DNA from 2 places in the Photorhabdus laumondii genome. Region 1 is predicted to be linked to the other one. Evidence: predicted binding sites of a transcription regulator. Region 1 holds the regulator's gene; the other holds the start of a gene.
The links. The regulator LexA, encoded in region 1, represses DNA repair genes until DNA is damaged. The targets are predictions, from matches to a motif close to TNCTGTATGTACATACAGNA.
Positions count from the first base shown of each region.

Region 2: a site for LexA is predicted at 1,933-1,952, ahead of PluTT01m_RS13790 (metal-dependent hydrolase). Genes of this name have one in related genera too.

Region 1 is NZ_CP024901.1:5,103,337-5,106,769, forward strand. Features, by position in the region: gene PluTT01m_RS22410 (DUF1266 domain-containing protein) at 1-678, opposite strand, end outside; gene zur (zinc uptake transcriptional repressor Zur) at 898-1,410, shown strand; gene lexA (transcriptional repressor LexA) at 1,570-2,175, opposite strand; gene PluTT01m_RS22425 (diacylglycerol kinase) at 2,295-2,666, opposite strand; gene plsB (glycerol-3-phosphate 1-O-acyltransferase PlsB) at 2,796-3,433, shown strand, end outside.
Region 2 is NZ_CP024901.1:3,179,897-3,183,329, forward strand. Features, by position in the region: gene PluTT01m_RS13775 (fructosamine kinase family protein) at 1-182, shown strand, start outside; gene PluTT01m_RS13780 (YniB family protein) at 238-780, opposite strand; gene hxpB (hexitol phosphatase HxpB) at 967-1,632, shown strand; gene PluTT01m_RS13790 (metal-dependent hydrolase) at 1,970-2,518, shown strand; gene PluTT01m_RS13795 (L-cystine transporter) at 2,706-3,433, shown strand, end outside.

The DNA of each region.
Region 1 (3,433 bases):
GGGTGTTACTTCAACTAATTTGGCAAGCACTTTAAACATTTTCCCATCACTAAGAGCAGCATCAATAGCAAAATGTTTTGAATGTACCCCCTCCCACAAACCCGTTAGCATTTTCATATACCCTTCTTCATCAATAATTCCCCAGTCGCTGTATAATTGGGATTGATGTTCCTGAGTCGGAGATAATGGCAGCAGACAGTAACGATAGCTATCATGGGCAACCCGTGACTGTAGAGGATAATGCTCTAGAGTTTCACTCCAAAAACCTAGCCAATAGTCACCAACAATATTGAGTCGTAATACCTGACGCTTATCTTCGGGTAAAAGAGATAAACCTGCTTGTTGATAATAACGCCGTTGTTCCCATTCAGGACGCTTAACAATGCGATAAATAATAACCAAGAGTAACATTACGCCAAATAATGCTACACCACCTACTTGTGCCAGAAGTAAATAGTCCGTATCAGGGACAGATACATTACCTATTATAAATAAAACAATTGCTACAGATAATACAATACCCATACATACCGCAATTACAAATAAAATATTAATCAACGCATATAATGCACTTAGAAAAGGTAACTTTCTTTTTTCAGAGATAATATGCTTCATTACCTGATAGCCTTTAACGGGGAACTGTCTATAATGAGGCTGATTTTGTAAAAGCTCTTTCATCACAAATGCTTCCTTTCCGAAAATTATCTGTCATATACGATAATTCTTGTCTGTATTATCATAAACTTCAAGAAAACATTATTTTTGCTACTGAGTACCAATTTAGCCAAATTAACTCCATCAGGGGACAATCACAATGAACTTTTCTGGATAATATTTTCTATTGAAGAAACATGATAACATCACAATATTATCATCGTACTGGTTGTAAGAGGCGCAATGAAATTGATTAATCAAAAAAAATTACTGGAACAGGCCGAAGTTATTTGCCAGGCTCGTGGAGTCCGCTTTACTCCTCAGCGGCTTGAAGTTTTGCGTCTCATTTCAGAGCAGCCAGGGGCAATCAGTGCTTATGATTTACTGGATTTGCTACGGGAAGCAGAACCACAGGCTAAACCGCCGACCATATACCGGGCACTGGAATTTCTGTTGGAACAGGGGTTTATTCATAAAATAGAATCCACCAACAGTTATGTCCTATGTCACCATATTGAACAGCCAAGCCACACTTCAGCAATGTTTATTTGTGATCGTTGTGGTTCTGTTACCGAGCGAGATGGTGGAACCATTGAATCCGCCATCCAACAGTTAGCAAAAACAGCCGGGTTCAGTTTACGCCATACAGTCATCGAAGCGCATGGCTTATGTTCACCTTGTGAAGAGATAGAATCCTGTATTAAACGAGATGAATGCCAGCATGACCACAGAATTGAAGGAAGTAAAAAGAAATAGATAGCAAGTAAATACTTACTTTTGGTGCAGAGCCAGACTGAAATAAACAACCGCAGAATCACGTTTAAGATAATCACAACGATAAATTCAACAACATGATTCTGCCGTAATATTGCAATTCTTTAACCATTCCAAAAACAACAATTTGATATTTTACTATCAGGACCAGTTGCCGTTACGAATCACCCCAACCGCCAATCCTTCAATTGTCAGGCCCTGTTCACGCAAATCCACCTCAATTGGCTTAAATTCGGGGTTTTCTGCCAACAATTCAACTTTATTTCCGGTCTGTTTAAAACGTTTTACCGTCACTTCATCTTCAATGCGAGCAACAATAATCTGCCCATTACGAACATTTTGTGTTTTATGCACAGCCAGCAGATCACCATCCATAATCCCAACATCTTTCATAGACATTCCGCTGACCCGCAGCAGGAAATCTGCACTTGGCTTAAACAATGCAGGATCAACCTGATAATGACTTTCAATATGCTCCTGTGCCAACAGTGGTTCACCTGCGGCGACACGACCAATTAACGGTAAACCAGATTCTTCCAACAGCAAACGGATACCCCTAGATGCCCCAGCAACAATCTCTATCACCCCTTTACGAGCCAATGCTTTTAAATGCTCTTCAGCCGCGTTAGGTGAACGAAAGCCAAGACGGGCTGCAATTTCAGCACGCGTTGGCGGCATACCTGTTTGCGAAATATGGTCACGCACCAAGTCATAAACTTGCTGCTGCCTTGCGGTAAGTGCTTTCATTTCGTCCCCTGTTTGTTTATACAGTCAATATGTAAGTATATACAGCTAAATAACGATTGGGAACCTACTAAGGCAGAAAATCAGCCTATTATAATATAATACCTAATTATTAAACCAAATTAGGCCATAAAATAGTGCCAAAGGATGGTTCCCCAGACAATTAATGACAACATCATCGTCAGAAAGACCGCCGCCGATCCCATATCTTTCGCGCGACCGGACAATTCATGGAACTCACTGCCAATACGATCAACAATTGCTTCAATAGCACTATTCAGGATTTCCATAATCAACACCAGCATCACTGAACCAATCAGTAAAATGCGTTCAATAGCGCCGATATCCAGATAAAATGCAACCATCATAGCCAATATCGCTAAAATTATTTCCTGACGGAAAGCCGCTTCATTTTGCCATGTCGCCCTAATACCCTTCACTGAATATACGATTGCTTTAATGATACGGGCTAAGCCCTTGGATTGATTCGCCATAAATTATTCACACCAAATATGAGGTTATTTGACACTTTCCACTCTTATTATTGTCTTAACGCAACAGATCTCAACCCCCGTTTCTGATATGCTGGCAACGTGTTGCTAACAAGAGGCTTCAAGATATTTATGTCAAGTTGGCGTAAAATATATTATAAATTATTGAATTTACCACTAAAAATACTGGTAAAGAGCAAACTTATCCCTACAGATCCGATCACTGAATTGCGGCTCGATACGACACGCCCGATTCTGTACGTGCTACCGTATCACTCTAAAGCAGACTTACTGGCATTACGTCAGCAATGTCTTGAGCAGGATCTGCCGGACCCATTAAATTTACTGGAGATCGGTGACACTGAACTTCCCAGTTATGTATTTATCGATAATGGCCCACGTGTATTCCGCTATTGCGCACCAAAGCAAGAATCCGTAAAAATTTTCCATGCTTATCTGGATCTACATCGCAATAATCCCAATCTGGATATTCAACTGCTGCCAGTTTCTGTCATGTTCGGCCGTTCCCCCGGACGCGAAGGGCAGAACGCTCCACATTTACGGCTACTCAATGGTATCCAAAAATTCTTTGCCATTCTCTGGCTAGGCCGAGATAGTTTCGTGCGCTTTTCAAACACAGTATCTCTGCGCTATATGGCAACTGAGCATGGCACTGACAAGACTATTGCCCATAAACTGGCTCGTGTGGCACGAATGCACTATTCACGTCAACGCCTAGCCGCCGTCGGACCACGCCTGCCGGTTCGTCA
Region 2 (3,433 bases), 1.9 Mb from region 1:
ATTTACCAATGCAAATTTTTGATGGCTATCAGAGTATATGGCCACTCCCTACCAACTTTATTGAACGGCAACCTGTATATCAGCTCTATTATTTGCTTAACCGGTGTAATCTATTTGGTGGTGATAATCTTATTACGGCTCAAAATATTATCGATAATATTTTGACTGAAAATAGCCAATAGATGGGCAATCAGGCTGCGAAAATACTTATTCCGCAGCTATAGCCAACCGGAGAATCTACCAGCCTAAGATTTTCAATAGAAAATAAAAAATTGCACCGATAATTACCGGTGAAATATATAAGATATAAATCTGACTGAACAATGTATGACGAGGAAGTTTAATTTTTAATTCAATCTGTTCTCTTGTCAGGCTATCATTGCCTTTAGCTTTTTCAATAATAAGCTGATCTTCAATGTTTTCTCGTATAAACTTCACTTGTCTGTATATCCGTTGACCTGACGCATTCATAGCAAGGCCGAAAAAAATAAGAAAATAGATAATCAGGAAACCAAGCGTTGATCCGGTAAAACCAGCCAGACGATCAGGTGTTGGTGAATTTTTCCAGAAGAAATCCAGAAATGGGGTATTAAAACGCACCACTTCAGCCATCATTTTCAGGAAATCATCCAAAACAGCATTGATACCATCACCTTTAATACCGTGCAACCAGGCAAGGTTAATCACAGAAACAATAGTCGATAAAAGTGCCGGAACAAAAATCATCCAACCTAAAACTCGCTTAATAATAGCGATGTATCCGGCTTTTTGGTAAGTCATCGATACCCCTCATAACAATAAGCAGATTTTATTTTTGGCTAATCATAGCCCATCAATCACCAAATTTAACTTTATATTTAATTAACTAAGCATTTCTTACCATGTTCCCGATCAGGAAAAGATTTCACCTACTGAGATTGTTACAATCAGCTTTCGCTAACTGTCTGACCAGAGAGAGATACTTAAATGTCTTTTCATTTACCAATAAAAGCGGCCATTTTCGATATGGACGGCTTACTGATTGACTCTGAACCCTATTGGACCCAAGGAGAAAAAGAAGTATTTAGTGAATTAGGTCTGGATTTTTCTTTAGCAGAAAAACTACCAGATACTCTTGGGTTGCGAATTGATCAAGTTGTGGAACTTTGGTACCAGGCTTCTCCCTGGCAAGGGGTATCAAAATCAGACGTGGAACAGCGAATTACCGACCATGTTATCGATTTGGTAAAAGAAAACCGTCCCTTACTCCCAGGTGTTGAATATGCTTTAAACCTTTGCCGCAAACAAGGACTGAAAATCGGCCTGGCCTCAGCTTCTCCACAATATATGCTGGAACAAGTACTCGAAATGTTCAGTCTTAATCACTATTTTGATACTGTCGTTTCTGCTGCCAAATTACCTCACAGTAAACCTAATCCCGAAGTTTATTTACGCGCTGCTGAACAATTGGATGTCGCTCCGATAAATTGTGTGGCCCTGGAAGATTCATTCAATGGAATGATAGCAACAAAAGCTGCAAGAATGCGTTCAATCGTTGTGCCATCTGCTCATCACTTTGATGATCCACGTTGGGTTCTCGCAGATATTAAACTGCATTCTCTCGAACAACTCACTGTCATGAACATCACCTGATTATCACTTTAGCTGCCATCACTTATGCCGATGGCAGCTTCTTATTGTTCACATAGCAGCCGTAGCGCTTATGTCTTATTCTGTCAAACAAAAAATTAACGCTATATACCCTATGGATTTCAAGCTGCATCGCGACGGCAAGGGAGCGAATCCCCGGGAGCATAGCTAACTATGTGACTGGGGTGAGTGAGTGCAGCCAACAAAGAGGCAACTTGAAAGATGACGGGTATATATTAATAAATAAGATATTTTTGCTTTTCACCCTCTATCTTACCCACATAAAACCCTCTATACTTCGCCGACTGTATGGATAGACAGTTATTAGTCAGAGGAATTTATGACCGCAGAAGGGCATCTTTTATTTTCAGTTGCCAGCATTATCTTGGCACACAAGCTAGAAATAACACCAGAGATAGCTAATGGAGATTGGCTGCATATGCTACCAGGGGTACTGCTTACTGCCTTGTTACCCGATATCGATCACCCTAATTCAACCTTGGGTAGATTATTCAGATTTATCTCCATTCCTATTGCCAAACTCTGTGGTCATAGAGGCTTTACTCACAGTTTACTTGCTCTCATATTAGGGATTACTTTATTTTGGCTAAAAATCCCCGAAGAGTGGCTAATCCCAACTGATTTTTTCCATGCCATGATTGTTGGCTATTTGAGCCATCTGATTGCAGATATGCTAACACCTGCTGGTGTGCCGTTATTATGGCCAATCAAAATACGTTTCTGTCTACCTGTGCTTGGCAAGCAAGGAAATAAGAAAGCAGAAAGGTTTATTTCTGCCTTATTAATTGTCATTGCCGTTTTTCTACCAGAAGATATTGAATCTTCTATACTTTTTTATATAAATCGCATCAAAGATCTCTATTTCTAATGCTTTAATTGACTAAAAATAAATCTTAAAAGTCACATTTGTTATATTAAATTCTTTATAGTTATAAATGAGAATAGTTTAAGCTGATACTATATTCCCCAACTGCTTGTTGTAATGTGTTCGTTTGCAAACCTACACGATTCGATACAACTTATAACTTAACTAAATTGAATTCTGGAGTTTGGGGATGAATTTACCACTCATTTCGAATGTGCTCGTCTTCGTAGCACTGCTTTTGCTATTGTCAAAAGCCAGTTCACGGCAATGGAACCTGTCGAAAAAGGTTTTTGCGGGCCTTGCCATTGGCATTATTTTTGGCTTAGCACTGCAACTAGTTTATGGTTCTGATAATACCATAGTGAAGGAATCCATATCATGGTTCAACATTGTAGGTAATGGCTACGTACAACTTCTACAAATGGTCATTATGCCTCTGGTATTTGCCTCTATTTTGAGTGCAGTTGCCAAATTACACAAAGCATCTTCTCTAGGAAAAATCAGCTTTCTGACTATCGGGACGTTGTTATTCACGACAATGATTGCAGCGCTTATCGGTATCATGATTATCAACCTGTTCGGCCTGACTGCTGAAGGTCTGATTCAAGGTCCCCAAGAAACAACACGTCTGTCTGCTATCGAAAACAACTATGTCAGCAAAGTCTCTGACTTATCTGTACCACAATTGATTTTATCTTTTATTCCTAAAAATCCGTTCGCAGATTTAACCGGCGCTAACCCAACTTCTGTTATCAGCATTGTTATTTTTGCAACCTTCTTAGGTATCGCTGCCCTGCAAATGTTGAAAGATGATCATGAGAGGGGTGAACGCATATTAGTCGCTATTGACACTATACAGGCATGGGTAATGAAACTGGTTCGTCTGGTTATGCGCTTAACACCGTATGGTGTTATGGC